4 regions of the Paenibacillus nitricinens genome follow, and region 3 is predicted to be linked to each of the others. Evidence: a T-box and tRNA genes for the amino acid it is inferred to sense, from the RefSeq annotation. Region 3 holds a T-box; the other regions hold tRNA genes.
The links. The T-box of region 3 lies ahead of ACN6KS_RS26690 (glutamine--tRNA ligase/YqeY domain fusion protein). A T-box ahead of a tRNA ligase gene usually reads a tRNA of that ligase, here a tRNA-Gln.
Positions count from the first base shown of each region.

Region 1 (7,372 bases), 110 kb from region 3:
AAATATTAATGAAAATAATTATATGATTTCGGTCATATTTTTGTACGATTCGGCTAAAACATAATTAATGGAGGGTCATCATGGATCGTGTTCTATATATTGTAAATGCAGCACATGAGGTTAATACCTATATTCCACCACACCAGCATGAATGTTATGAACTAGTCTATTATTTAAACGGATTAGGAACTACTAATGTAGGTTCGCGAAGTTATCATTTTCGTTCTTCTTCATTCGCGCTGATACCACCCAATCATAAACATGACGAGAATCATCGCGAGGATGCTACTATACTATTTGTAGGCTTCCATTCAAATCACCCAAATATGGAGAATTTGCAAGGCGTATATGAAGATGATAAAGACCATACTGTTCTAGAGATCTTGCTTCGAATGAAAGCAGAGTTTACGCGCAAACAAGATGGATTCTCTGAACTATTGAACCTGCAAATGAGCGAAATCACTGTTCATCTGATACGGCTTCTTAGCGCATCTGGATTTCAATCGCCAACGGAAGACAGAGTCCAATATGTTCTAAACTATATGAATGAGCATTACCGCCATAAGCTATCGGTCGCAACACTTTCTGAGATGTCTGGATACAGCTATGATCGTTTCCGCCATTTATTTAAAGAGCGATTCGGTGCTTCACCTCTACGCTATCTACTATTGAAACGTCTGGATTATGCAAAGTCTCTCTTGCAACATACCCAAATGCATATCTCTGAAGTATCAGCTGCTGCTGGGTTTGTGAATGACGCCCAATTTTGCAATATGTTTAAACGTGAAATTGGTCTCACTCCACGAGCATTCCGCCTAAGCAGTCAATAAAACAACACTCCACACAAAAAGGCCGTTGAATTAGAGACGCCTCTAATTCAACGGCTTAAGAATAAAAGCTCAAAGACAAAGAAAAAAGGTTTGTAAAGTTGCTTATACAAGCGACTTTACAAACCTTTTTGATATACCGGCGAGAGGACTCGAACCTCCACGGTTTCCCTCTCGATTTTGAGTCGAGCGCGTCTGCCATTCCGCCACGCCGGCACATATGAACTTAATGGAGGCGCCACCCAGATTTGAACTGGGGATAAAGCTTTTGCAGAGCTTTGCCTTACCACTTGGCTATGGCGCCATGTAAAATATGGAGCGGACGACGGGAATCGAACCCGCGACCCTCGCCTTGGCAAGGCGATGCTCTACCGCTGAGCCACGTCCGCATAAAATGGCTGGGGATATAGGATTTGAACCTATGCATGACGGAGTCAAAGTCCGTTGCCTTACCGCTTGGCTAATCCCCAATAACATTTTAAAGTAAAATGGGGCGACTGATGGGTCTCGAACCCACGAATGCCGGAACCACAATCCGGTGCGTTAACCCCTTCGCCACAGTCGCCATATTAAACTGAAATTCGTTGCCATTCTTCTTTGTTAAAGTAAATGGGGCGACCGATGGGTCTCGAACCCACGAATGCCGGAACCACAATCCGGTGCGTTAACCCCTTCGCCACGATCGCCATATTAAACTTTAGAAAGAATTTGGCAGGGGCAGCAGGAATTGAACCCACACCAACGGTTTTGGAGACCGTTGTTCTACCTTTAAACTATGCCCCTAAAACTGGTGGAGGATGATGGATTCGAACCACCGAACACTTACGTGAGCAGATTTACAGTCTGATGCGTTTGGCCACTTCGCTAATCCTCCAAGGATGGTGCCGGCGAGAGGACTTGAACCCCCAACCTACTGATTACAAGTCAGTTGCTCTACCAATTGAGCTACACCGGCATGGCACTCATTCTATTGTGAAAATCATGGTGGCTCGAGACGGATTCGAACCGCCGACACGAGGATTTTCAGTCCTCTGCTCTACCGACTGAGCTATCGAGCCAAGGTAAAAATGGCGGAACCGACGAGATTCGAACTCGCGATCTCCTGCGTGACAGGCAGGCATGTTAGGCCAACTACACCACGGTTCCAAAAGATATAATTTCTTGATGAAAATTGGTTGCGGGGGCAGGATTTGAACCTGCGGCCTTCGGGTTATGAGCCCGACGAGCTACCGGGCTGCTCCACCCCGCGTCGTTCTTAAATGAATATGGTGGAGGCTGAGGGGATCGAACCCCCGACCCTCTGCTTGTAAGGCAGATGCTCTCCCAGCTGAGCTAAGCCTCCATAAACAACAATTGTTATTGTACCAAAGTCCACTATGTAAAATCAAGTGAAAATTTGGTGACCCGTATGGGATTCGAACCCATGTTACCTCCGTGAAAGGGAGGTGTCTTAACCCCTTGACCAACGGGCCATACTAAGTAAAAATTTGTGGCGGAGAGAGAGGGATTCGAACCCTCGAGACGCTTGTGGCGCCTACACGATTTCCAATCGTGCTCCTTCGGCCAAACTCGGACACCTCTCCATATGGCTCCCCGAACAGGACTCGAACCTGTGACAACTCGATTAACAGTCGAGTGCTCTACCAACTGAGCTATCAGGGAATATTCATACCAGGCTTGATGCCTGAAAACTGAATCCGAATTGAATTTGCGTTTTAAGTATAGGATAAGCCCTCGACCGATTAGTATTGGTCAGCTCCATGCATTACTGCACTTCCACCTCCAACCTATCTACCTCGTCGTCTTCAAGGGGTCTTACTAATTGGGAAATCTCATCTTGAGGGGGGCTTCACGCTTAGATGCTTTCAGCGCTTATCCCGTCCGTACGTAGCTACTCAGCCATGCTCCTGGCGGAACAACTGATGCACCAGCGGTACGTCCATCCCGGTCCTCTCGTACTAAGGACAGCTCCTCTCAAATTTCCTGCGCCCACGACAGATAGGGACCGAACTGTCTCACGACGTTCTGAACCCAGCTCGCGTACCGCTTTAATGGGCGAACAGCCCAACCCTTGGGACCTACTTCAGCCCCAGGATGCGATGAGCCGACATCGAGGTGCCAAACCTCCCCGTCGATGTGGACTCTTGGGGGAGATAAGCCTGTTATCCCCAGGGTAGCTTTTATCCGTTGAGCGATGGCCCTTCCATGCGGTACCACCGGATCACTAAGTCCGACTTTCGTCCCTGCTCGACTTGTAGGTCTCGCAGTCAAGCTCCCTTATGCCTTTGCACTCTTCGAATGATTTCCAACCATTCTGAGGGAACCTTGGAACGCCTCCGTTACTCTTTAGGAGGCGACCGCCCCAGTCAAACTGCCCGCCTGACACGGTCCCCGTACCGGATTACGGTACTAGGTTAGAACCTAGATACGATCAGGGTGGTATCCCAACGGCGCCTCCACCGAAGCTTGCGCTCCGATTTCTACGGCTCCCACCTATCCTGTACAGATCGTACCCAAATTCAATATCAAGCTGCAGTAAAGCTCCATGGGGTCTTTCCGTCTTGTCGCGGGTAACCTGCATCTTCACAGGTATTAAAATTTCACCGGATCTCTCGTTGAGACAGCGCCCAAGTCGTTACGCCATTCGTGCGGGTCAGAATTTACCTGACAAGGAATTTCGCTACCTTAGGACCGTTATAGTTACGGCCGCCGTTTACTGGGGCTTCGGTTCATAGCTTCGGGTTACCCCTAACCACTCCCCTTAACCTTCCAGCACCGGGCAGGCGTCAGCCCGTATACTTCGCCTTGCGGCTTCGCACAGACCTGTGTTTTTGCTAAACAGTCGCTTGGGCCTTTTCACTGCGGCCCCCTCGTGCTATTCACACTACCGGGGCACCCCTTCTCCCGAAGTTACGGGGTCATTTTGCCGAGTTCCTTAACGAGAGTTCTTCCGCGCGCCTTAGAATTCTCTTCTCGCCTACCTGTGTCGGTTTGCGGTACGGGCACCTTCTCCTGGCTAGAGGCTTTTCTTGGCAGTGTGAGATCATGACCTTCGCTACTGTAATTTTCGCTCCCCATCACAGCCCAGCCTTAACGATGTGCGGATTTGCCTACACATCAGCCTCACTGCTTAGACGGACATATCCATCAGTCCGCGTCACTACCCTCCTGCGTCACCCCATCGCTCATAGCGGATTACGGTGGTACAGTAATTTCAAACTGTTGTCCTTCGACTACGCCTTTCGGCCTCGCCTTAGGTCCCGACTTACCCTGAGCGGACGAGCCTTCCTCAGGAAACCTTGGGCTTTCGGCGGATCAGATTCTCACTGATCTTTTCGTTACTCATACCGGCATTCTCACTTGTATGCTGTCCAGCGCTCCTTACGGTACACCTTCAACCCACATACAACGCTCCCCTACCCCAGATACATAGTATCTAGCCATAGCTTCGGTGGTGTGTTTAGCCCCGTTACATTTTCGGCGCAGAGTCACTCGACCAGTGAGCTATTACGCACTCTTTCAATGGTGGCTGCTTCTAAGCCAACATCCTGGTTGTCTGTGCAACTCCACATCCTTTCCCACTTAACACACACTTGGGGACCTTAGCTGATGGTCTGGGCTGTTTCCCTTTTGACAATGGATCTTAGCACTCACTGTCTGACTCCCGGCAATAAGTATATGGCATTCGGAGTTTGACTGAGCTTGGTAATCCTTGCGGACCCCGCACCCAATCAGTGCTCTACCTCCACTACTCTTATACCGAGGCTAGCCCTAAAGCTATTTCGGGGAGAACCAGCTATCTCCGAGTTCGATTGGAATTTCTCCGCTACCCCCACCTCATCCCCGCATTTTTCAACATGCGTGGGTTCGGGCCTCCAGTGCGTGTTACCGCACCTTCACCCTGGACAGGGGTAGATCACACGGTTTCGGGTCTACGTCCACATACTCATTCGCCCTATTCAGACTCGCTTTCGCTGCGGCTCCGTCTTCTCGACTTAACCTTGCATGTTAAACGTAACTCGCCGGTTCATTCTACAAAAGGCACGCCATCACCCATTAATAGGGCTCTGACTTTTTGTAAGCACACGGTTTCAGGTTCTATTTCACTCCCCTTCCGGGGTGCTTTTCACCTTTCCCTCACGGTACTGTTTCACTATCGGTCGCCAGGTAGTATTTAGCCTTAGCAGATGGTCCTGCTGGATTCATACGGGGTTTCACGTGCCCCGCACTACTCGGGATCCGTCTCGGAGAGAACACAGTTTAGGCTACAGGGCTTTTACCTCTATCGCGGGCCTTTCCAGACCTCTTCACCTACCATATTCCTTTGTAACTCCATGTGAGACGTCCCACAACCCCTAAGAGCAAGCTCTTAGGTTTAGGCTGTTCCGCGTTCGCTCGCCGCTACTGACGGAATCACTATTGTTTTCTCTTCCTCAGGGTACTTAGATGTTTCAGTTCCCCTGGTCTGCCTCTACATCTCCTATGTGTTCAGAGATGAGTAACTGCGAATTACCACAGCTGGGTTTCCCCATTCGGACACCCCCGGATCAAAGCTTGCTTACAGCTCCCCGAGGCAGTTTCGTTGTTCGCCACGTCCTTCGTCGGCTCCTGGCGCCTAGGCATCCTCCGTGTGCTCTTATTAGCTTAACCTTGATTTTTCCTAAGAAAAATCTCACTAATAACATTTACTTGTTTGCACAAGTTGCTAAAAGATGTTCTAAAACGCAAATTCGTTTCGGTATCCAGTTTTCAAGGATCAAGTCTTACTTGAGAGCTTAAACTCTCAAAACTGAGCAACGAGTGAGTAACAGGCCTAAACCTGAGATTGTGGAAGTTTAACTTCCGATTTGAATGTCTCCATTGCAGGAAACGATTCTCCATAGAAAGGAGGTGATCCAGCCGCACCTTCCGATACGGCTACCTTGTTACGACTTCACCCCAATCATCTACCCCACCTTCGGCGGCTGGCTCCCTTGCGGGTTACCCCACCGACTTCGGGTGTTGTAAACTCTCGTGGTGTGACGGGCGGTGTGTACAAGACCCGGGAACGTATTCACCGCGGCATGCTGATCCGCGATTACTAGCAATTCCGACTTCATGCAGGCGAGTTGCAGCCTGCAATCCGAACTGAGACCGGCTTTGATGGGATTGGCTTCACCTCGCGGCTTCGCTTCCCGTTGTACCGGCCATTGTAGTACGTGTGTAGCCCAGGTCATAAGGGGCATGATGATTTGACGTCATCCCCACCTTCCTCCGGTTTGTCACCGGCAGTCACTCTAGAGTGCCCAACATTACTTGCTGGCAACTAAAGTTAAGGGTTGCGCTCGTTGCGGGACTTAACCCAACATCTCACGACACGAGCTGACGACAACCATGCACCACCTGTCTCCTCTGTCCCGAAGGCCGCCACTATCTCTAGTGGATTCAGAGGGATGTCAAGACCTGGTAAGGTTCTTCGCGTTGCTTCGAATTAAACCACATACTCCACTGCTTGTGCGGGTCCCCGTCAATTCCTTTGAGTTTCAGTCTTGCGACCGTACTCCCCAGGCGGAGTGCTTACTGTGTTAACTTCGGCACCAAGGGTATCGAAACCCCTAACACCTAGCACTCATCGTTTACGGCGTGGACTACCAGGGTATCTAATCCTGTTTGCTCCCCACGCTTTCGCGCCTCAGCGTCAGTTACAGCCCAGAAAGTCGCCTTCGCCACTGGTGTTCCTCCACATATCTACGCATTTCACCGCTACACGTGGAATTCCACTTTCCTCTTCTGTACTCAAGTCACCCAGTTTCCAGTGCGACCTCAGGTTGAGCCCAAGGTTTAAACACCAGACTTAAATGACCGCCTGCGCGCGCTTTACGCCCAATAATTCCGGACAACGCTTGCCCCCTACGTATTACCGCGGCTGCTGGCACGTAGTTAGCCGGGGCTTTCTTCTCAGGTACCGTCACTCCGATAGCAGTTACTCTACCGGACGTTCTTCCCTGGCAACAGAGCTTTACGATCCGAAAACCTTCATCACTCACGCGGCGTTGCTCCGTCAGACTTTCGTCCATTGCGGAAGATTCCCTACTGCTGCCTCCCGTAGGAGTCTGGGCCGTGTCTCAGTCCCAGTGTGGCCGTTCACCCTCTCAGGTCGGCTACGCATCGTCGCCTTGGTGGGCCGTTACCCCACCAACTAGCTAATGCGCCGCAGGCCCATCCCTCAGTGACAGATTGCTCCGTCTTTCATTCTCTCTTCAGGAGAAAAAAGAAATTATCCGGTATTAGCTACCGTTTCCGGTAGTTATCCCAGTCTAAGGGGCAGGTTGCCTACGTGTTACTCACCCGTCCGCCGCTAAATTACTTTGAAAGCAAGCTTTCAAAGTAATTCCGCTCGACTTGCATGTATTAGGCACGCCGCCAGCGTTCGTCCTGAGCCAGGATCAAACTCTCCAATTAGTATTGAAAAGAGCGATATGCTCATTTTGAAACATCTGACGAGAAAATTAATTCTCTTTTTTTTGGATTTCACTTTTGTGATTTCCTACTCACTCGTTGTTCAG
Region 1 is NZ_CP183948.1:5,887,996-5,895,367, forward strand. Features, by position in the region: gene ACN6KS_RS26110 (AraC family transcriptional regulator) at 81-830, shown strand; tRNA gene ACN6KS_RS26115 (tRNA-Leu) at 965-1,043, opposite strand; tRNA gene ACN6KS_RS26120 (tRNA-Cys) at 1,058-1,131, opposite strand; tRNA gene ACN6KS_RS26125 (tRNA-Gly) at 1,142-1,216, opposite strand; tRNA gene ACN6KS_RS26130 (tRNA-Gln) at 1,223-1,297, opposite strand; tRNA gene ACN6KS_RS26135 (tRNA-His) at 1,317-1,392, opposite strand; tRNA gene ACN6KS_RS26140 (tRNA-His) at 1,438-1,513, opposite strand; tRNA gene ACN6KS_RS26145 (tRNA-Trp) at 1,537-1,610, opposite strand; tRNA gene ACN6KS_RS26150 (tRNA-Tyr) at 1,616-1,701, opposite strand; tRNA gene ACN6KS_RS26155 (tRNA-Thr) at 1,707-1,782, opposite strand; tRNA gene ACN6KS_RS26160 (tRNA-Phe) at 1,810-1,885, opposite strand; tRNA gene ACN6KS_RS26165 (tRNA-Asp) at 1,896-1,973, opposite strand; tRNA gene ACN6KS_RS26170 (tRNA-Met) at 2,000-2,076, opposite strand; tRNA gene ACN6KS_RS26175 (tRNA-Val) at 2,094-2,169, opposite strand; tRNA gene ACN6KS_RS26180 (tRNA-Glu) at 2,225-2,299, opposite strand; tRNA gene ACN6KS_RS26185 (tRNA-Ser) at 2,318-2,410, opposite strand; tRNA gene ACN6KS_RS26190 (tRNA-Asn) at 2,414-2,489, opposite strand; rRNA gene ACN6KS_RS26195 (23S ribosomal RNA) at 2,550-5,477, opposite strand; rRNA gene ACN6KS_RS26200 (16S ribosomal RNA) at 5,711-7,268, opposite strand.
Region 1: it has a tRNA-Gln gene. The T-box ahead of ACN6KS_RS26690 (glutamine--tRNA ligase/YqeY domain fusion protein) is inferred to sense a tRNA for this amino acid. The anticodon was not compared.

Region 2 (7,372 bases), 120 kb from region 3:
TGGTGGGGTAACGGCCCACCAAGGCGACGATGCGTAGCCGACCTGAGAGGGTGAACGGCCACACTGGGACTGAGACACGGCCCAGACTCCTACGGGAGGCAGCAGTAGGGAATCTTCCGCAATGGACGAAAGTCTGACGGAGCAACGCCGCGTGAGTGATGAAGGTTTTCGGATCGTAAAGCTCTGTTGCCAGGGAAGAACGTCCGGTAGAGTAACTGCTATCGGAGTGACGGTACCTGAGAAGAAAGCCCCGGCTAACTACGTGCCAGCAGCCGCGGTAATACGTAGGGGGCAAGCGTTGTCCGGAATTATTGGGCGTAAAGCGCGCGCAGGCGGTCATTTAAGTCTGGTGTTTAAACCTTGGGCTCAACCTGAGGTCGCACTGGAAACTGGGTGACTTGAGTACAGAAGAGGAAAGTGGAATTCCACGTGTAGCGGTGAAATGCGTAGATATGTGGAGGAACACCAGTGGCGAAGGCGACTTTCTGGGCTGTAACTGACGCTGAGGCGCGAAAGCGTGGGGAGCAAACAGGATTAGATACCCTGGTAGTCCACGCCGTAAACGATGAGTGCTAGGTGTTAGGGGTTTCGATACCCTTGGTGCCGAAGTTAACACAGTAAGCACTCCGCCTGGGGAGTACGGTCGCAAGACTGAAACTCAAAGGAATTGACGGGGACCCGCACAAGCAGTGGAGTATGTGGTTTAATTCGAAGCAACGCGAAGAACCTTACCAGGTCTTGACATCCCTCTGAATCTGCTAGAGATAGCAGCGGCCTTCGGGACAGAGGAGACAGGTGGTGCATGGTTGTCGTCAGCTCGTGTCGTGAGATGTTGGGTTAAGTCCCGCAACGAGCGCAACCCTTAACTTTAGTTGCCAGCAAGTAATGTTGGGCACTCTAGAGTGACTGCCGGTGACAAACCGGAGGAAGGTGGGGATGACGTCAAATCATCATGCCCCTTATGACCTGGGCTACACACGTACTACAATGGCCGGTACAACGGGAAGCGAAGCCGCGAGGTGAAGCCAATCCCATCAAAGCCGGTCTCAGTTCGGATTGCAGGCTGCAACTCGCCTGCATGAAGTCGGAATTGCTAGTAATCGCGGATCAGCATGCCGCGGTGAATACGTTCCCGGGTCTTGTACACACCGCCCGTCACACCACGAGAGTTTACAACACCCGAAGTCGGTGGGGTAACCCGCAAGGGAGCCAGCCGCCGAAGGTGGGGTAGATGATTGGGGTGAAGTCGTAACAAGGTAGCCGTATCGGAAGGTGCGGCTGGATCACCTCCTTTCTATGGAGAATCGTCTTTTGCAATGAAGACATTCAAATCGGAAGTTAAACTTCCACAATAGAACCTTCGGGTTCGAACACTCACTCGTGTTCAGTTTTGAAAGAGTAAGTCTCTTTCATATACGTTTGGTGGCGATAGCGGAGGGGTTCCACACGTACCCATCCCGAACACGACCGTTAAGCCCTCCAGCGCCGATGGTACTTGGACCGAAGGGTCCTGGGAGAGTAGGACGCCGCCAAGCGGACAACCATTCATTGGTTGATTCACAATGTTATATATGTTATATGGGCTTTTAGCTCAGTTGGTTAGAGCGCACCTCTGATAAGGGTGAGGTCGGTGGTTCGAGTCCACCAAGGCCCACCATATAACTTTATATCTTTTATGGGGCCATAGCTCAGCTGGGAGAGCGCCTGCCTTGCAAGCAGGAGGTCAGCGGTTCGATCCCGCTTGGCTCCACCATAATTTTAATTTAATACCTTCTTTAAACATTGATCCTTGAAAACTGGATACCGAAACGAATTTGCGTTTTAGAACATCTTTTAAGCTAAACTTGTGTAAACAAGTGAAGAATTAATAGTGATGCTGAGCGAAGGTTTTGGATTGTAAGCGACTTTTGGCTTTAAACAGAAATGCGAACGGATTTATTCGAGAGCGCTGTTTAAAACAAGATGAGCGAATAAGCCAATAACCAGAGCGATTGGTTAAGCTAATAAGAGCACACGGAGGATGCCTAGGCGCCAGGAGCCGACGAAGGACGTGGCGAACAACGAAACTGCCTCGGGGAGCTGTAAGCAAGCTTTGATCCGGGGGTGTCCGAATGGGGAAACCCAGCTGTGGTAATTCGCAGTTACTCATCTCTGAACACATAGGAGATGTAGAGGCAGACCAGGGGAACTGAAACATCTAAGTACCCTGAGGAAGAGAAAACAATAGTGATTCCGTCAGTAGCGGCGAGCGAACGCGGAACAGCCTAAACCTAAGAGCTTGCTCTTAGGGGTTGTGGGACGTCTCACATGGAGTTACAAAGGAATATGGTAGGCGAAGAGGTCTGGAAAGGCCCGCGATAGAGGTAAAAGCCCTGTAGCCTAAACTGTGTTCTCTCCGAGACGGATCCCGAGTAGTGCGGGGCACGTGAAACCCCGTATGAATCCAGCAGGACCATCTGCTAAGGCTAAATACTACCTGGCGACCGATAGTGAAACAGTACCGTGAGGGAAAGGTGAAAAGCACCCCGGAAGGGGAGTGAAATAGAACCTGAAACCGTGTGCTTACAAAAAGTCAGAGCCCTATTAATGGGTGATGGCGTGCCTTTTGTAGAATGAACCGGCGAGTTACGTTTAACATGCAAGGTTAAGTCGAGAAGACGGAGCCGCAGCGAAAGCGAGTCTGAATAGGGCGATTTAGTATGTGGACGTAGACCCGAAACCGTGTGATCTACCCCTGTCCAGGGTGAAGGTGCGGTAACACGCACTGGAGGCCCGAACCCACGCATGTTGAAAAATGCGGGGATGAGGTGGGGGTAGCGGAGAAATTCCAATCGAACTCGGAGATAGCTGGTTCTCCCCGAAATAGCTTTAGGGCTAGCCTCGGTATAAGAGTAGTGGAGGTAGAGCACTGATTGGGTGCGGGGTCCGCAAGGATTACCAAGCTCAGTCAAACTCCGAATGCCATATACTTATTGCCGGGAGTCAGACAGTGAGTGCTAAGATCCATTGTCAAAAGGGAAACAGCCCAGACCATCAGCTAAGGTCCCCAAGTGTGTGTTAAGTGGGAAAGGATGTGGAGTTGCACAGACAACCAGGATGTTGGCTTAGAAGCAGCCACCATTGAAAGAGTGCGTAATAGCTCACTGGTCGAGTGACTCTGCGCCGAAAATGTAACGGGGCTAAACACACCACCGAAGCTATGGCTAGATACTATGTATCTGGGGTAGGGGAGCGTTGTATGTGGGTTGAAGGTGTACCGTAAGGAGCGCTGGACAGCATACAAGTGAGAATGCCGGTATGAGTAACGAAAAGATCAGTGAGAATCTGATCCGCCGAAAGCCCAAGGTTTCCTGAGGAAGGCTCGTCCGCTCAGGGTAAGTCGGGACCTAAGGCGAGGCCGAAAGGCGTAGTCGAAGGACAACAGTTTGAAATTACTGTACCACCGTAATCCGCTATGAGCGATGGGGTGACGCAGGAGGGTAGTGACGCGGACTGATGGATATGTCCGTCTAAGCAGTGAGGCTGATGTGTAGGCAAATCCGCACATCGTTAAGGCTGGGCTGTGATGGGGAGCGAAAATTACAGTAGCGAAGGTCATGATCTCACACTGCCAAGAAAAGCCTCTAGCCAGGAGAAGGTGCCCGTACCGCAAACCGACACAGGTAGGCGAGAAGAGAATTCTAAGGCGCGCGGAAGAACTCTCGTTAAGGAACTCGGCAAAATGACCCCGTAACTTCGGGAGAAGGGGTGCCCCGGTAGTGTGAATAGCACGAGGGGGCCGCAGTGAAAAGGCCCAAGCGACTGTTTAGCAAAAACACAGGTCTGTGCGAAGCCGCAAGGCGAAGTATACGGGCTGACGCCTGCCCGGTGCTGGAAGGTTAAGGGGAGTGGTTAGGAGCAATCCGAAGCTATGAACCGAAGCCCCAGTAAACGGCGGCCGTAACTATAACGGTCCTAAGGTAGCGAAATTCCTTGTCAGGTAAATTCTGACCCGCACGAATGGCGTAACGACTTGGGCGCTGTCTCAACGAGAGATCCGGTGAAATTTTAATACCTGTGAAGATGCAGGTTACCCGCGACAAGACGGAAAGACCCCATGGAGCTTTACTGCAGCTTGATATTGAATTTGGGTACGATCTGTACAGGATAGGTGGGAGCCGTAGAAATCGGAGCGCAAGCTTCGGTGGAGGCGCCGTTGGGATACCACCCTGATCGTATCTAGGTTCTAACCTAGTACCGTAATCCGGTACGGGGACCGTGTCAGGCGGGCAGTTTGACTGGGGCGGTCGCCTCCTAAAGAGTAACGGAGGCGTTCCAAGGTTCCCTCAGAATGGTTGGAAATCATTCGAAGAGTGCAAAGGCATAAGGGAGCTTGACTGCGAGACCTACAAGTCGAGCAGGGACGAAAGTCGGACTTAGTGATCCGGTGGTACCGCATGGAAGGGCCATCGCTCAACGGATAAAAGCTACCCTGGGGATAACAGGCTTATCTCCCCCAAGAGTCCACATCGACGGGGAGGTTTGGCACCTCGATGTCGGCTCATCGCATCCTGGGGCTGAAGTAGGTCCCAAGGGTTGGGCTGTTCGCCCATTAAAGCGGTACGCGAGCTGGGTTCAGAACGTCGTGAGACAGTTCGGTCCCTATCTGTCGTGGGCGCAGGAAATTTGAGAGGAGCTGTCCTTAGTACGAGAGGACCGGGATGGACGTACCGCTGGTGCACCAGTTGTTTCGCCAGAAGCATGGCTGGGTAGCTACGTACGGACGGGATAAGCGCTGAAAGCATCTAAGCGTGAAGCCCCCCTCAAGATGAGATTTCCCAATTAGTAAGACCCCTTGAAGACGACGAGGTAGATAGGTTGGAGGTGGAAGTGCAGTAATGCATGGAGCTGACCAATACTAATCGGTCGAGGGCTTATCCTATATTTAAAACGCAAATTCAATTCGGATTCAGTTTTCAGGCGACTCAAGCCTGAGCATTTACGCTGTAAATGCCCGTTTGGTGGCGATAGCGGAGGGGTTCCACGCGTACCCATCCCGAACACGACCGTTAAGCCCTCCAGCGCCGATGGTACTTGGACCGAAGGGTCCTGGGAGAGTAGGACGTTGCCAAGCGGATATTCCCTGATAGCTCAGTTGGTAGAGCACTCGACTGTTAATCGAGTTGTCACAGGTTCGAGCCCTGTTCGGGGAGCCATGCTCTCATAGCTCAGCAGGTAGAGTGCTTCCATGGTAAGGAAGAGGTCACCGGTTCGAATCCGGTTGAGAGCTCCACAGATTTGCAAGGCCCGTTGGTCAAGGGGTTAAGACACCTCCCTTTCACGGAGGTAACATGGGTTCGAATCCCATACGGGTCACCAACTTTTACTTGTACTTACCCTTAGAGGGTCCCATAGATATGGAGGCTTAGCTCAGCTGGGAGAGCATCTGCCTTACAAGCAGAGGGTCGGGGGTTCGATCCCCTCAGCCTCCACCATAATCTTCCTGAGAGATTGTGGGCAACATAGAGTTACCATCAATGGGGATTAGCCAAGTGGTAAGGCAACGGACTTTGACTCCGTCACTCATAGGTTCGAATCCTATATCCCCAGCCAAGTGCGAGCCATTAGCTCAGTTGGTAGAGCACCTGACTTTTAATCAGGGTGTCGAAGGTTCGAGTCCTTCATGGCTCACTTTTATTATTACATGCGCGTGTGGCGGAATGGCAGACGCACCAGACTTAGGATCTGGCGTTTCACGACGTGGGGGTTCAAGTCCCTTCACGCGCACCACTTATTGCGGACGTGGCTCAGCGGTAGAGCATCGCCTTGCCAAGGCGAGGGTCGCGGGTTCGATTCCCGTCGTCCGCTCCATAATTTTGCGCCCTTAGCTCAGCTGGATAGAGCGTTTGACTACGAATCAAAAGGCCGGGAGTTCGAATCTCTCAGGGCGCGCCATTTTTATTAAGCACTTATAGTATTATAACGGGATGTAGCTCAGCTTGGTAGAGCACCTGGTTTGGGACCAGGGGGTCGCATGTTCAAATCGTGTCATCCCGATTTTTCACCTTTGCGGGTGTAGTTCAATGGTAGAACTTCAGCCTTCCAAGCTGATAGCGTGGGTTCGATTCCCATCACCCGCTCCATAATTTTATAGTAACGGGATGTAGCTCAGCTTGGTAGAGCACCTGGTTTGGGACCAGGGGGTCGCATGTTCAAATCGTGTCATCCCGATACTCAGCTTAATTGCTCTTAGATAGCTCTTACTTCGGTAAGAGCTTTTTTTGTTATGTATAGAATTAAAACACGCATAAATTCATATAACATATGTTCTATCATTCTTCCAAAAGAAACTGTACTTCTGATGGAATGCCAATCCGTAGATAATAACTTTTACAGGATTCTTCTTGCTCAGGATTACTGCCTATGGATAGTAGCTTTACAGCAAAAACGTTAGCTTGACGCTCAAGCTTGCCAGGAGAGAAGTAAGAGCTTTCTTCCAGGAAAAAGCGGTTAATCCCCTTGTGAAGGCGATCATGACCTAATTCATGCGCACAAACGAAGCGCTGCCACTCAACTGGCAACTCATTATGAATGACGATAAATCTTCTTCTTAGTTTTCGGTAATATAATCCCTTTGTGCCTGTCCCAAGGTTCATGAAACGAATGTGAATACCTAGCGCTGAGGCTAGTTCGAACGGACAGTTGGTTTTATATTTTTTAATCAGATTATTAATCAGTTCATCCATATTCTTCACCTGCAGCATGTTAGTGTAGTTATTAAGTGTTGTTAGATTTATTTCTCTTGTTCATCTGTTTGGCTTCCCAGAATAATCCGGTCAGTACATCTTTTATCCTCTGCTTGTCATCCTTGTCTAATGGAATTCCATCAAACATCAGCTCTCCATCATCCTCCAGCATTTTACGAAAGTCACGCTTATCCTTGCTTGTAGCCCACTCTGGGACAATCTCTTCGCTTGGAAGGGGATGTTCCTGTAAATAGCCTGCCTGATCCATTAACTCCTCGTAAGGGACGCCTGTAGCCTCAGCAATTTTGCGTAAAGTAGTTGGCTTAGGCACGCCTCTTAGACCATTTTCAATTCGTGAAATTTGTGAACCGCTAATCCCCGCTGCTGCTGCCAATTGATTAATCGTTAATCCCTTTGCTTCGCGAAGTCCCTTCATGTAATCCCCAAATTCTATTGTCATCTCAACCACTCCTTATAGAATGATGCTTATATTATTAATATAAGTCATTTTTGCCAATTGGTAAACAACAAAGCGCATGTTATTGCCAAAAGGCAAGATAATGGAGGGAAATCTATTCTATTTCGCCCAAAACAGACGAATACGGGGTTTTACGAGATTGGTAGAGAAGTGGTATATTATAGAAAAA
Region 2 is NZ_CP183948.1:6,114,957-6,122,328, reverse strand. Features, by position in the region: rRNA gene ACN6KS_RS27300 (16S ribosomal RNA) at 1-1,294, shown strand, start outside; rRNA gene rrf (5S ribosomal RNA) at 1,419-1,535, shown strand; tRNA gene ACN6KS_RS27290 (tRNA-Ile) at 1,581-1,657, shown strand; tRNA gene ACN6KS_RS27285 (tRNA-Ala) at 1,678-1,753, shown strand; rRNA gene ACN6KS_RS27280 (23S ribosomal RNA) at 1,994-4,921, shown strand; rRNA gene rrf (5S ribosomal RNA) at 4,997-5,113, shown strand; tRNA gene ACN6KS_RS27270 (tRNA-Asn) at 5,120-5,195, shown strand; tRNA gene ACN6KS_RS27265 (tRNA-Thr) at 5,197-5,272, shown strand; tRNA gene ACN6KS_RS27260 (tRNA-Glu) at 5,284-5,358, shown strand; tRNA gene ACN6KS_RS27255 (tRNA-Val) at 5,399-5,474, shown strand; tRNA gene ACN6KS_RS27250 (tRNA-Gln) at 5,518-5,592, shown strand; tRNA gene ACN6KS_RS27245 (tRNA-Lys) at 5,598-5,670, shown strand; tRNA gene ACN6KS_RS27240 (tRNA-Leu) at 5,686-5,769, shown strand; tRNA gene ACN6KS_RS27235 (tRNA-Gly) at 5,776-5,850, shown strand; tRNA gene ACN6KS_RS27230 (tRNA-Arg) at 5,858-5,934, shown strand; tRNA gene ACN6KS_RS27225 (tRNA-Pro) at 5,963-6,036, shown strand; tRNA gene ACN6KS_RS27220 (tRNA-Gly) at 6,049-6,122, shown strand; tRNA gene ACN6KS_RS27215 (tRNA-Pro) at 6,137-6,210, shown strand; gene ACN6KS_RS27210 (ImmA/IrrE family metallo-endopeptidase) at 6,312-6,725, opposite strand; gene ACN6KS_RS27205 (helix-turn-helix domain-containing protein) at 6,757-7,185, opposite strand.
Region 2: it has a tRNA-Gln gene. The T-box ahead of ACN6KS_RS26690 (glutamine--tRNA ligase/YqeY domain fusion protein) is inferred to sense a tRNA for this amino acid. The anticodon was not compared.

Region 3 (7,372 bases):
AAACGATCATGAGCGATCTCCGGCAGGTTCTTTCCTGTAGCAATACCTAGCTTGGCGGATAACGCCTGAATAAGAACGGCCATTAAATTCGAGGCTACAATCACCCACAATAAAAGATAGCCGTATTTTGAGCCTGCCGTAATGTTGGTGGCAAAATTACCCGGATCCAGATAAGCAACCGCAGCGATAAACGCTGGACCTAAGAAAGGCAGTAATCTTTTAATGCCTTTGGTCTCCCCATTAAGTACGGCCTGCGCCGAAATGGAGTTTTTATGTTGTCTCATTTGCGGTTGTTCTATATGTGGTTTTTCTATTAAAGTTTGTTCCAACATGTCAATTCCTCCTCTTGCCCAAAAAAAGTTGTCTATATACACGAAAGTTTCCTATGTGCAACTTATATTTAAAGTATATGCTCATTCCTGAAAAATGTAAATATGTTTCATAAGAAATTTTCATATGCTTGTCCACCTACGACCAAGAACAAAAAAAGCTGGACGATGATCAGAAATTACCCGATCTTCGCCCAGCTTAAGCCAATTACTCCGAAATGCTTATGGTGTGAGACTTTGAATATCTCTATGTGCTGTGAATTACGAATTTTTCTTCCATGTATCCTTCAGCGGTACAATTCGGTTCAGTACCAGCTTATCTGCTGTGGTATATTTCTTATCCACACAGAAGAATCCATGCCGGATGAATTGAAATTTATCTTCTGGAAGTGCACTCGCCATGGAAGGCTCCAACAAACAATCTTTCAGAATGGTTAGAGAATCTGGATTAAGATACGCGTCCCAGCGTTCATCCTCTTCTTTAGGACCCTCGTTATCTTTTAGCAACCTCTCATATTGATGAACTTCCGCCTTGATCGCGTGCTCAGCCGATACCCAGTGGATGGTCGCCTTAACCTTCCGTTCATTAAATCCGCTTCCACTCTTCGTTCTCGGATCATAGGTGCAGCGAAGCTCTATAACTTCTCCAGTTGCTTCGTCCTTGAGCACCTCATTGCACTTAACGAAGTAGGCGCCCTTTAACCTAACCTCATTCCCTATGGTCAGCCTGTGATAACCTTTGGGTGGCTCCTCCATGAAATCCTCTTGTTCAATATAAAGCGTCCGTGAAAAAGGAACTTCCCTTTCCCCAAGCGTCTTATCCTCACTGTTATTCTCAATCTTCAGCCATTCGCTTTGATTCTCAGGGTAGTTAGTAATAACTACCTTTAGAGGCTTTAGAACAGCCATCACGCTAGTTGCCTTCGCCTTCAAATCTTGTCTTAGCGAATGCTCCAACATGGCAATATCTACAATGGTGCTATTCCTAACAAATCCAATTTCCTTCACAAAATTCCGAATACTCTCCGGCGTAAAACCTCTTCTCCGCAGTCCGCGAAGCGTTGGAAGTCTTGGATCATCCCAGCCATCCACATAATGTCCTGTAACCAGTTGTCTAATATACCGTTTGCTAGTAACGACGCCGGTGATATTTACGCGTCCGAACTCCCTTTGCTTTGGAGCCTCAGGGGTATCCAGTTCATTCAGCACCCACTCATACAGTGGTCGATGATCCTTAAACTCAATCGAACATAGGGAATGCGTAATCCCTTCGATCGCATCTTGTATAGGATGGGCAAAATCATACATCGGATAGATGCACCAATCGTTGCCTGTTCTATAATGCTCCGCATGAATGATTCTGTAAATCACTGGATCACGCAAGTTGATATTAGGTGAGCTCATATCTATTTTGGCCCGTAATACTCTGGCTCCCGTCGGATAGGCTCCATTCCTCATCTCCGTGAATAACTTCAAATTCTCTTCCACAGAACGCTCCCGATAAGGACTGTTCGTTCCCGGCTCCGTAAGCGTTCCTCTATAAGCTGACACCTCTTCAGGTGATAAATCGCAGACGTAGGCTTTCCCTTTTCGGATTAACTTTACCGCGCTATTATATATTTTATCTGAATAGTCTGATCCGTAGAAAGTATGGTCTGGCGGGTAGCCCATCCATAGCATATCTTCGCAAATAGCATTTACATACTCCAGATCCTCTTTTAAAGGATTGGTGTCATCGAACCGCAAATGGAACTTTCCGCCATACTTCTTCGCCGTCGTATAGTTCGTGTGAATAGCATACGCGCTGCCAATATGCAGATACCCATTAGGCTCCGGTGGGAATCTCGTGCAAATATCTCTACTGTAAGTCCCAGCTTCCAGCTCTTCTTGAATCAATCTGTCGATGTAACTCTCTGCTAATACTTCCGGTTCCTTGTTCATTGTTATTACCTCCTGTTTATGAGTGATATCCGCTTTGTTCATCTGCAAAATAAAAAGAACCTCACCTCCAAGACTTATGGTCTTGGGGACGAAATTCTCGCGGTACCACCCCAGGTTCATTAATATGTCGCCATATTAATCTCATCAAGTACGGCAATGCATCTTACGCAGTGCTTATACTCTAGCTCTATAACAGGAGCTCCCGTCATACCATCCCCGTCGATCGGTTCCGATATGCCGCTCAGAGGCTTGTTTCGATACAATCGTCCTTACCCTATTCTCATCATCCAGGGCTCTCTGTGAAGGAATGAATGTATTTACTCTTCTCGTCATCGCGTTTAATTATTTTGTATAGGATACCAAATAGAGGGTCCTATGTAAATGGTGCTTTCACTTCTATTTAGCTTACTCTCTATTCCTCGCTCAAAGCCGTTATCAGTTCCAATACCACTTCATTATCCGGCTCTACAGCCAAAGCTCTACGCGCGTATTCCAGTGCAGCCCCTTCAGCTCCAAGCTCATAGTTACAAATGGCCATGCTATAAAGCACTGATGCTAACGGTTCTTCCGTGTTGATATGCTTAGAACGCTCTAAGTAGACTAATGCCTCCTCGAACTTATCCATTTCATACAGCAGTAATCCAGCGTCCAATGAGAGGTCATAGCTCTGTTCCATCGGATAATAACCTGTCCACATGAGCTGTATGCCTTGCTGGAGATCCAGCATTTCTTCATCACTAGCGTCGGGTAACAGCTCCGAAATCTTCTCAGCACTATGGATAAACCATTCCGCTTCGTACCCACCCAAACGCCAAAAGGCCAAAATTTCCTGCAGTCCCATCGTATCTAATTGCAGATCCATCCATTCCTTCATACTGAAGAAATCATCCGGACCAAAACGCTCTATAAACCGCTTGTAACCCAGCCGAGTGTTCGTATAACTTTGAGGGGCTTCCACCATAAGAATACATCCAATGTTCAGGTTCTTATAGTGATGTGTAGTAAATAAAGAGTGTGCCCCTTTTTGTTCCAACATATGCTGGATCGCATGATAATTCGCCGTTAAGGAGAAACTACCGTGATGAATTAGCATAGGCGGTTCCGCAAATTCCCAATTCTCTATTCGGTGATCCCCCTTATCCGCTGTAAGGAGTACGAACCCTTCTGTAGACAACCTAGCCAGCCGCTCCAGACAAGTAAGCCCCACCACAGGAAACAGAATATGTGAATCCTCCAGCTTCTGCTGATAAAGTTTTATAACATCGTGATAAGGGTAAGTCTCCGCTTCGTAACTAGCCCCACGACGATAATGATACTGTGGAATGATTGTGCCCAGAACATCTGAGGGGTTATCCGAATCTGCATCCTTTGAATACTGAATAGATACCTCACATTCAAATATTTTACCTTCATCCACATAAATCAATTCCTGCGGGATACTATCAAAAAAATAATTCGCAACAAGCAGCAGCGGCTGCTGTAAATCACCGGGCCTGATACTGAGCTTCGCACGTACTAAATACAGTTCAGTATCCTGTACTGCATCAAAACGTGCGAAATCAAGAATACCCTGCTCTACGAATGGAAGTAAGCTTGGGTGCTGCTGCCAGCTGGTTATATTTTTAGCAGGCAAATCACTCATCACATAACGAAAAGGAGGAATTGGAGTCCCTGCGTAATCTATGATTTCGCAAAGCTTCTCAAGGATATGAAACGCTAATCGTCCCGCCCCTGCCCCTAATTCCAGTATGGTAACTGTTTCAGAGAAATGTCCTTGTCCAGCCCGATCTTGCAGAAATCCGAAGATCATTTCCGCATAGGCAGTCGCTATCATAGGATTACTCGTAATATACTGTGGGACCTGATCATTATTCCAAGCCTTTAATCCCTGTTCCTCATAATAAGCTCGTTGCAATTCCCAAATTGGCGCTTCACTGAAGCGATAGCGCTGCCCTTCTTTACCTGTCATCTATTTCTTAACCTGCTCTCTATATATCTTGTTGAACATGCAATGATCCTTACTCCGCTCTCAAGGTACGTGATCTGAAAATGACATATTCGGCCTCTGCCGGAATGGAAACGGAAAATGACAATAATGCCGCTTTGGAGGTTAACGAATCAGGCCCTTTTAACGTTTGGTAGTAAGAGTTCCCTTTACTGTCCACACTCACCAGCTCCAGTTCCGCATTCCCTTTAGGGATAACAAAGCCAGAAGTATTTTGCACGCCTAAGGTTAGTCTGAATTCTTTCCCAGATGGAGTCTGTGTTAGCTTAAATGGATATAACGGATATGGATGGGCTGTCGTTTCCACTGGGTAAGGGGCAAGCGCTCGATCCGCCTCAGGCTTTGCCCATTCCTCGCCTTTTCTGGCGCCAATACCAAGGGTTAATTTATTCACATTATTGAACTGAGTTTCCCAGCGAAATGTCTTTAACCCCTCTAGAATAGGGGATGCTGGAACAAATAGGATTCCATCCTTGATCTCTGGGGCGATCCCTAATGAATCTTCTGTCTCCCCATTAAATTCTGCCTCAAGTTGCCCTGCTTTAATCTTTCCAACCGATCGATCCAATAGTGAAACCGTAACACTATTCGTTAACGCGTCATAGAGCAAATCTGCACCAATCGCACTCGAGAAAGCCCGAATCGGCACCATTAATTTACCTGATTTAAAATAAGGAGCGAGTTTACCTGGAAAAAGGACGTAATACCCCCCGTATGATAGTGGCATTACCTGAGTCCCTAACTGAACAGCTGCCGACACCGATGTAGGTGTAACCGCGGAACCCGCGGCGAACATGATTACCAATAGACCTATGACATAAGCTCTTATTCTCCCTAATCGTTGCAAGGACTCCTTAATGTGATTCATCTCAAACCCCTCTCCCTCTCTACTCCGTCTAGAACAAAGCCTCTATTAGTAATAATCAATGATCCCCTTCCGCATGTCAACTTGTTCCACTTCTGCTATTCATCATAAAAGACAGGATTCCGCATATATTTTCATTGAGTTATTTAGAATCATGAAAGGAGTGCGATGGATGACTGCAGATGGACAGGATTCGCCAAGAAAGACAAATATCCCCCAGCCCATTCGAAGTGATGGCGCAGGGGGATTAGATAAAGGACCGCGTGATATCATGCGGGATTTGGAGAATCCGGACATGTTTGTCCCTCCCGTGACCGATGCCGGTCTCGTCCCCAATTTAAAATTTTCTTTCTCCGATGCACATATGCAGCTTAATCATGGTGGCTGGTCGAGAGAGGTGACGGTCAGAGACCTCCCCATCGCCACTACACTAGCTGGCGTCAACATGAGCCTAACCCCCGGTGGAGTACGTGAACTCCATTGGCATCAGCAAGCGGAATGGTCTTATATGCTGCTAGGTCGAGCTCGAATTACTTCCGTAGATCAAAATGGTCGAAACTTCATCGCAGATGTGGGGCCAGGTGATCTATGGTATTTTCCGCCAGGTATTCCCCACTCTATACAAGGTCTTGAAGAAGGCTGTGAGTTTCTGCTAGTATTCGACGATGGAAGTTTCTCTGATCTAAACACCTTGTCCATTTCCGATTGGTTTGCCCATACTCCGAAAGAAGTTCTTTCGGCTAACTTTGGGGTGCCTGCCGCTGCATTTGACTCTATTCCCACCGAACAGGTCTATATTTATCAGGATCGGGTTCCGGGCTCATTGCAAAGTCAAAAAGTAGAATCTCCATACGGTGAGATTCCACAAACCTTTAAATATTCCTTATTGGCTCAGCCTCCGCTGAAGACTCCCGGCGGGAGCGTCAGAATTGTCGATTCCAGTAACTTTCCGATCTCCAAAACCGTCGCTGCCGCATTGGTAGAAATTGAACCCGGAGGGATGAGAGAGCTGCACTGGCATCCAAATAACGATGAATGGCAGTATTATCTTACCGGAAAAGGACGCATGACCGTATTCGCTGGAAATGGTGTAGCACGAACCTTTAATTATAGAGCAGGTGATGTAGGATATGTTCCTTTTGCGTTTGGACATTATATTCAGAATACAGGCGATGACTCCTTATGGTTCCTTGAAATGTTCAAAAGCGATCGTTTTGCCGACGTTTCTCTGAATCAATGGATGGCTCTCACTCCCCAAGAATTGGTTCAAAGTAATCTGAACGTTGGACCAGAGGTTATAAACGCCTTAAGGAAAGTGAAATGGCCCGTTGTGAAATACCCTGAGCCAAGTAAAAACGCCTCCGGCTTTCCTAAAGGACGATAAATGTTATGCTGGAAATATAAGGATAAGGTATAAAAAGAAAAGGATACTTCACCTGGTAACTATTCACCGGTCTCCGCAAATCGTTTGATTCTTTCCTCAATCTGGTCACGCACACGCTGGAACACTGCCCACTTCTCTTCATCGGTCCCTTGCGCTTTTGCCGGATCATCGAAGCCCCAGTGTTCCCGTTTGACCTTCGGAGGCGTCATTGGACATTTATCCGCAGCGTCCCCACATAACGTAACGACTAGATCAGCATTATTCAGCAGATTAGAATCAATCATATCCGAGGTCTGTCCGGTGATATCTATGCCTACTTCGCTCATGGCTTGTACAGCTTTTGGATTTAGACCATGGGCTTCAATTCCAGCGCTATACACGTTCCATGCTTCCCCTAGATAACGCTTCGCCCAGCCCTCAGCCATCTGACTCCGGCAAGAGTTTCCTGTACATAAAAAATAAATCGTTTTCTTGTTCATCTTGATCTTCCCCTTTTCAAATTAAGTAATCAACAACCACAGATAAAGACCTAAAAGTGTAATAAACAACGTTGGAATAGTTAATATAATACCCGTCTTAAAATACGTTCCCCAGGATATCTTCACCCCTTTGGCCGAAAGCACATGGAGCCACAGCAGCGTTGCTAGTGAGCCAATCGGGGTGATTTTAGGCCCTAAGTCTGAACCTATAACATTCGCATATATTAACGCCTCTTTAATAACTCCGGTTGTATGCGTTGCATCAATTGCGAGTGCGTCAATCATTACAGTAGGCAGATTATTCATCAATGATGAGATCAATGCAGCAATGAACCCCATACCCATAGTTGCAGCGAATAGACCCTCATC
Region 3 is NZ_CP183948.1:5,998,893-6,006,264, forward strand. Features, by position in the region: gene ACN6KS_RS26685 (Nramp family divalent metal transporter) at 1-284, opposite strand, end outside; gene ACN6KS_RS26690 (glutamine--tRNA ligase/YqeY domain fusion protein) at 591-2,270, opposite strand; T-box leader at 2,352-2,612, opposite strand; gene ACN6KS_RS26695 (tetratricopeptide repeat protein) at 2,683-4,239, opposite strand; gene ACN6KS_RS26700 (copper amine oxidase N-terminal domain-containing protein) at 4,289-5,143, opposite strand; gene ACN6KS_RS26705 (oxalate decarboxylase family bicupin) at 5,313-6,524, shown strand; gene arsC (arsenate reductase (thioredoxin)) at 6,584-7,003, opposite strand; gene ACN6KS_RS26715 (arsenic transporter) at 7,025-7,372, opposite strand, start outside.

Region 4 (7,372 bases), 1.7 Mb from region 3:
AGGTGCCCGTACCGCAAACCGACACAGGTAGGCGAGAAGAGAATTCTAAGGCGCGCGGAAGAACTCTCGTTAAGGAACTCGGCAAAATGACCCCGTAACTTCGGGAGAAGGGGTGCCCCGGTAGTGTGAATAGCACGAGGGGGCCGCAGTGAAAAGGCCCAAGCGACTGTTTAGCAAAAACACAGGTCTGTGCGAAGCCGCAAGGCGAAGTATACGGGCTGACGCCTGCCCGGTGCTGGAAGGTTAAGGGGAGTGGTTAGGGGTAACCCGAAGCTATGAACCGAAGCCCCAGTAAACGGCGGCCGTAACTATAACGGTCCTAAGGTAGCGAAATTCCTTGTCAGGTAAATTCTGACCCGCACGAATGGCGTAACGACTTGGGCGCTGTCTCAACGAGAGATCCGGTGAAATTTTAATACCTGTGAAGATGCAGGTTACCCGCGACAAGACGGAAAGACCCCATGGAGCTTTACTGCAGCTTGATATTGAATTTGGGTACGATCTGTACAGGATAGGTGGGAGCCGTAGAAATCGGAGCGCAAGCTTCGGTGGAGGCGCCGTTGGGATACCACCCTGATCGTATCTAGGTTCTAACCTAGTACCGTAATCCGGTACGGGGACCGTGTCAGGCGGGCAGTTTGACTGGGGCGGTCGCCTCCTAAAGAGTAACGGAGGCGTTCCAAGGTTCCCTCAGAATGGTTGGAAATCATTCGAAGAGTGCAAAGGCATAAGGGAGCTTGACTGCAAGACCTACAAGTCGAGCAGGGACGAAAGTCGGACTTAGTGATCCGGTGGTACCGCATGGAAGGGCCATCGCTCAACGGATAAAAGCTACCCTGGGGATAACAGGCTTATCTCCCCCAAGAGTCCACATCGACGGGGAGGTTTGGCACCTCGATGTCGGCTCATCGCATCCTGGGGCTGAAGTAGGTCCCAAGGGTTGGGCTGTTCGCCCATTAAAGCGGTACGCGAGCTGGGTTCAGAACGTCGTGAGACAGTTCGGTCCCTATCTGTCGTGGGCGCAGGAAATTTGAGAGGAGCTGTCCTTAGTACGAGAGGACCGGGATGGACGTACCGCTGGTGCATCAGTTGTTCCGCCAGGAGCATGGCTGAGTAGCTACGTACGGACGGGATAAGCGCTGAAAGCATCTAAGCGTGAAGCCCCCCTCAAGATGAGATTTCCCAATTAGTAAGACCCCTTGAAGACGACGAGGTAGATAGGTTGGAGGTGGAAGTGCAGTAATGCATGGAGCTGACCAATACTAATCGGTCGAGGGCTTATCCTATATTTAAGACGCAAATTCGATTCGGATTCAGTTTTCAGGCGACTCAAGCCTGAGCATTTACGATGTAAATGCCCGTTTGGTGGCGATAGCGGAGGGGTTCCACACGTACCCATCCCGAACACGACCGTTAAGCCCTCCAGCGCCGATGGTACTTGGACCGAAGGGTCCTGGGAGAGTAGGACGCCGCCAAGCGGACAACCACATTACCCGTGGTATTTTTTTTGCCCTTAATATTTAAATGTCTTAAAAGGGCCTTTAGCTCAGCTGGTTAGAGCGCACCCCTGATAAGGGTGAGGTCGGTGGTTCGAGTCCACTAAGGCCCACCATATTCCCTGATAGCTCAGTTGGTAGAGCACTCGACTGTTAATCGAGTTGTCACAGGTTCGAGTCCTGTTCGGGGAGCCATTTATGGAGAGGTGTCCGAGTTTGGCCGAAGGAGCACGATTGGAAATCGTGTAGGCGCCACAAGCGTCTCGAGGGTTCGAATCCCTCTCTCTCCGCCACAAATTTTATTAGCATGGCCCGTTGGTCAAGGGGTTAAGACACCTCCCTTTCACGGAGGTAACATGGGTTCGAATCCCATACGGGTCATAACATGGAGGCTTAGCTCAGCTGGGAGAGCATCTGCCTTACAAGCAGAGGGTCGGGGGTTCGATCCCCTCAGCCTCCACCATATTCATTTAAGAACGACGCGGGGTGGAGCAGCCCGGTAGCTCGTCGGGCTCATAACCCGAAGGCCGCAGGTTCAAATCCTGCCCCCGCAACCAAATTTTCCTTAAGCATGATGTTTTGGGACTAGCTGGCGAAGTGTAAATGAATAGTATATAATTATTAAATGACGCGGGGTGGAGCAGCCCGGTAGCTCGTCGGGCTCATAACCCGAAGGCCGCAGGTTCAAATCCTGCCCCCGCAACCAATTTTCACTTATGCATTATGTCTTTGGAACCGTGGTGTAGTTGGCCTAACATGCCTGCCTGTCACGCAGGAGATCGCGAGTTCGAATCTCGTCGGTTCCGCCATTTAGTTAATTATTGTTGGGGATTAGCCAAGCGGTAAGGCAACGGACTTTGACTCCGTCATGCATAGGTTCAAATCCTATATCCCCAGCCACTTCACCCCAAAAAGTGAAGTTACTCTCTGAAGGTGAATCCGAATACTTTTCGGGGACCCCATCTTGCGAGCCATTAGCTCAGTTGGTAGAGCACCTGACTTTTAATCAGGGTGTCGAAGGTTCGAGTCCTTCATGGCTCACCATTATTTTTAAAGTGTGCGCGTGTGGCGGAATGGCAGACGCACCAGACTTAGGATCTGGCGTTTCACGACGTGGGGGTTCAAGTCCCTTCACGCGCACCATATTTTGCGGAAGTGGCTCAGCGGTAGAGCATCGCCTTGCCAAGGCGAGGGTCGCGGGTTCGATTCCCGTCTTCCGCTCCATAATTTTTGCGCCCTTAGCTCAGCTGGATAGAGCGTTTGACTACGAATCAAAAGGCCGGGAGTTCGAATCTCTCAGGGCGCGCCATTTTTATTACGAAGTAATTACATGTTTTGACGGGATGTAGCTCAGCTTGGTAGAGCACCTGGTTTGGGACCAGGGGGTCGCATGTTCAAATCGTGTCATCCCGATTTTATACCTTTGCGGGTGTAGTTCAATGGTAGAACTTCAGCCTTCCAAGCTGATAGCGTGGGTTCGATTCCCATCACCCGCTTATAATTAAGAAACACCTATCTATTATAGATAGGTGTTTTTTTGTATAGTTACATTCGAATGGATACAATAGAACATAGGATTTTAGTTGAGGGGGATGTAGCTATGTTTGAATTCGAAGCTAAATTAGTGCGGCCTGATGCAAGCGGGAGCTGGACTTATCTTAACGTCCCTTTTGATGCCGAACAAATATTTGAAACAAAGTCCAGAATACAGGTAAAAGGAAGTGTAAATGGAATCCCCTATAGAGGAACGCTTATGCCCCATGGAAACGGAAAGCATTTTATGGTGGTAAAGAAAGAACTAAGGGATCTAGCCAAAGCTCAACCTGGTGATATTGTGCGTATGACGATGGAGCAAGATCATCAATTACGGGAGGTAGAAGCCCCAGAGGATTTCCTTGATGCGCTGAGTAGCCATGAGCAGGCAGAAGCTTATTTTAACGGTCTAGCTTATTCTTATCAGAAGGAATATGTGTCTTGGATCGAAGCAGCGAAAAAACCTGAAACCAGAGCATCTCGTATCGATAAATCAGTCAGTAAACTGGGTGAAGGCTTAAGGCTTAAATAAGAGTATGAAGAAGTGCTTAGCAGGCTGAATAGATGAACAGCGTCCTCTTCCATAAGATTGGAAAGGGACGCTGTTAATGTTGGTGATATGTGCGAGTTGGCTTAAATAAGAACGGCTACCTCACCACAATTCACAAACTTAATACTTTCGATTTTTACTGATAACTCACCTGAAGGTATAGCTAGCTGACATGTACTGCCGATCTGAGCTAACAGCAACTGCATGCCAATAGGCGAGAACATTGAAATCTTGTTATCATTGGGTTCTGCCTGGTTTGGAAATACGATGGTGTAGGTATCTGTAGTATTGTCGTCTAAGTAGCGTAGCTGAAGCTGACTTCCAATCAATACGAGTGAATTCAATTCTTCACCATTAAAACGGGAAAGTAATTGTTCCAACTCGGAGCAATAACGGGACAACAGCGTTTCAGCATTACTTCTTTGTTTGCTTCGTTCCGGGAAATACTGATTTAGAAATGCGATTTTTTCCTCATCAAAATAAATAAGCTGCTGGACCAATTGTGTCCTTGAGCCTTCATAAATTAGACTATGGTTCATAGTAGATTTCACCCCCTCTAAGTAGCACATTCTTTGCAAATTTGTTATGACGCGTTGCCATTGTACAATCCCTCCTATACAAATAGAGGTCCCCCAGAGGGAACCTTCTGATCAGTATAACAGCTTCTATATGTAAATCCAATCCATTTTGCAAAGGCAATTAATTCTTACTAAATATTGTATTTAAAACGTTTGACTATTGTATAGTTGGGTGCTATGATAGGCTGATGTTATGGGCATTTCGTAGAAAACTGCGGAATGCCTATACTATATTTCGAAGATAAATTTACATTAAATGTTACCAGGGGAGTGATACGCCATGTACATTTCGTTGAGTTTACCTATAGAATCTAGACATAAAAAGTAACTATAATTTATTAAAGGAGAGATCAGGATGATTCAAGTAAAAGAGTTTGTAGATGCTGATAATTCGTATGCTGAGAATAAAGCTAATGAGTTCTTGGCAGGGCTGCGTGAGGAACAGGTTGTGAATATCCGTTACGGTTCGGTAGTTAAATCTTCACGTGATGGGGCAGAGCATCAAAGAAGCAGTATACTGGTCGTGTATAAGACAAATGAAGGGCAATAACTGGAATACTTTTTTTTCGTGCTTATCTGTTGTCTCCACGCTATGCATCGTGATTGTTCTAATATATTATATGTTTTAGCTTTTCTTATTAAAAAGAGGACCTTTCCCATCTACGGGTAAAGGTCCTCTTTGATTGTATAAGTGCATTTACAGTCTTATATACCGTCTGGAACGGATAATCCTAAACCGGAAGCGATACGCTGTCCCAATTCCGGATCAGCTTTATAGAAATGAACAATTTGGCGAAGTTTAATATCGTTACTTTCAACGGGGGTCATAGCACCTACGATATTTTGAACAAGACGGATACGCTCTTCTTCACTCAATAAGCGATACAAGTCACCAGGTTGTGTATAGTGATCGTCACTATTATAGGAGACACTGTCGGCATTTCCAGATACTTCGAAGGGTGAGGTTTTGTATTGTGGTGCTTCTTTAGGTCCACCTAAGCTGTTAGGCTCGTAATAAGCGCCGGATCCGCCATTGTTGCCGAGTGCCATGCCACCGTCACGTTGATAGTTCTTCACTTCTACTTTTGGACGGTTGATAGGCAGGCTGTTATGGTTAGGACCTACACGGTGACGATGAGCATCGCCGTAAGCAAACAGTCGACCCTGTAGTAATTTATCAGGAGAAGCTTCAATACCAGGGATGAAAGAGCCAGGAGAGAACGTAACTTGCTCTACTTCCGCGAAGTAGTTCTCTGGATTGCGATCCAGTACCATGCGGCCAACCTCAATTAATGGATAATCTTTTTGCGACCATACTTTTGTTACATCGAATGGATCAAAGCGGTACGTCTTCGCATCTTCGATCGGCATTATTTGCACGTAGAGTTTCCACGCAGGGAAATCTCCTTTATCAATAGCATTGAACAAGTCTTCTGTATGATAATCTGGGTTCTCCCCAGCTATTTGTGCGGCAAGATCTGGAGCAAGGTTCTTAATGCCTTGTTCTGTTTTGAAATGATATTTCACCCAGACTGCATTTCCTTCGGCATTTACCCACTTGAAGGTGTGGCTTCCGAACCCATGCATATGTCTCAGCGTAGCTGGAATCCCGCGATCTGACATCAAAATAGTCACCTGATGTAGAGATTCCGGAGATAAAGACCAGAAGTCCCAAACCGCATTAGGGTTCTTTAAGTGAGTCTGTGGATCACGTTTCTGTGTATGAATAAAATCAGGGAACTTGATTGCATCACGAACGAAGAATACAGGTGTATTGTTACCTACGAGATCATAGTTTCCTTCTTCCGTATAAAATTTCACAGCAAAACCACGAGGGTCCCGTACAGTATCAGCAGAACCTAGCTCCCCAGCAACCGTAGAGAAACGGATGAACATGGGTGTGCGTTTGCCTACCTCAGATAAAAAATTAGCTTTTGTATATTGAGTTAAATCCTGAGTGACCTCAAAATACCCATGAGCGCCAGCACCCTTAGCATGAACGACACGTTCAGGAACACGTTCTCTGTTAAAGTGGGCTAATTTTTCAAGCAGATGGACATCTTGCAGCAAAGTAGGACCACGATCACCGGCTGTCATTGAATTCTGATTGTCGCCTACTGGAGCACCCCAGCTGGTCGTAAGATTATTATTATTGGAGCTCATTAATAGAATCACCTCGTAAGATTTGATTTTAGATTTAGTATAAGTTCTATATTAATGTTTTTTGGGGAAAATGCAACACTTTTTGATTAATTGACACATTACAGTATGTGGTAATCGTCGTCCCATTCAGATATATATGATAGATAGAGTGATTAATTACTAAGCAGAGTTAAAAAAGAAACAGCGCACCTCTACCATCACTGGAGGGTACGCTGTTCTATTTTGATATAGGAATATCCGTTTTCTGTACTTAGTTTTTAATGTACATTCTGTTATAGTATTCATCCAGCATTCTTTTGGTGGCAAATTCGGTGCGAGTGGTTTCGATACTCTTCTTCATCATTTGTACCCACTGTTCACGATTCTCATAATAGGTTGGGAGTACTCGATTCAATAGGGTGTCGTATAGCGCATCACTATCATGCTTATCCAGAACCTCGAAGTCAGTTGTCTCGAAGCCATCTCCAATCTGCCAGCCATTCTTGCCATCTATACAGGCTTCCGGCCACCAGCCATCTAGAATAGAGCAGTTCAATACGCCGTTCATGGCTGCCTTCATCCCGGAGGTACCACTTGCTTCCAGTGGTCTACGCGGATTGTTGAGCCAAATATCAGAACCGCGTGTCAGCTGTGCGCCGATAGTCATATCGTAATTTTCCAAGAAGACAACACTCTTCGGATATTTTTTCATCATCGCCACTAAATTGCTGACGATTTTTTTGCCGTTATCATCCAGTGGGTGGGCTTTGCCGGAGAATACAATTTGTATTTTTCCAGACTCTAGATAAGGCTCAATAATGTCCGGCTGCGAGAAGATCAGGTCACTGCGTTTATACGGAGCAGCTCTGCGTGAGAAGCCAATAAGTAGATTATCAGCATTGAGGCTAATGCCAGAGCGTTCTTTAATAAAATCAATCAGTTCACCTTTAATTTCCTGATGCACTGCCCATAAATCGCCATTTTCTTCGTAGGCTTGGGTCATTCTTTCATCTACCCAGGTAGGCGTATGAATCGCATTAGTAATGCCGATGATATCCGATCTTCCGGCAACC
Region 4 is NZ_CP183948.1:953,800-961,171, forward strand. Features, by position in the region: rRNA gene ACN6KS_RS04200 (23S ribosomal RNA) at 1-1,286, shown strand, start outside; rRNA gene rrf (5S ribosomal RNA) at 1,362-1,478, shown strand; tRNA gene ACN6KS_RS04210 (tRNA-Ile) at 1,536-1,612, shown strand; tRNA gene ACN6KS_RS04215 (tRNA-Asn) at 1,616-1,691, shown strand; tRNA gene ACN6KS_RS04220 (tRNA-Ser) at 1,697-1,789, shown strand; tRNA gene ACN6KS_RS04225 (tRNA-Glu) at 1,806-1,877, shown strand; tRNA gene ACN6KS_RS04230 (tRNA-Val) at 1,884-1,959, shown strand; tRNA gene ACN6KS_RS04235 (tRNA-Met) at 1,977-2,053, shown strand; tRNA gene ACN6KS_RS04240 (tRNA-Met) at 2,126-2,202, shown strand; tRNA gene ACN6KS_RS04245 (tRNA-Asp) at 2,228-2,305, shown strand; tRNA gene ACN6KS_RS04250 (tRNA-Gln) at 2,322-2,396, shown strand; tRNA gene ACN6KS_RS04255 (tRNA-Lys) at 2,465-2,540, shown strand; tRNA gene ACN6KS_RS04260 (tRNA-Leu) at 2,556-2,639, shown strand; tRNA gene ACN6KS_RS04265 (tRNA-Gly) at 2,646-2,720, shown strand; tRNA gene ACN6KS_RS04270 (tRNA-Arg) at 2,729-2,805, shown strand; tRNA gene ACN6KS_RS04275 (tRNA-Pro) at 2,836-2,909, shown strand; tRNA gene ACN6KS_RS04280 (tRNA-Gly) at 2,922-2,992, shown strand; gene ACN6KS_RS04285 (YdeI/OmpD-associated family protein) at 3,097-3,561, shown strand; gene ACN6KS_RS04290 (GreA/GreB family elongation factor) at 3,663-4,118, opposite strand; gene ACN6KS_RS04295 (sporulation protein Cse60) at 4,513-4,707, shown strand; gene katA (catalase KatA) at 4,863-6,320, opposite strand; gene glgP (alpha-glucan family phosphorylase) at 6,571-7,372, opposite strand, start outside.
Region 4: it has a tRNA-Gln gene. The T-box ahead of ACN6KS_RS26690 (glutamine--tRNA ligase/YqeY domain fusion protein) is inferred to sense a tRNA for this amino acid. The anticodon was not compared.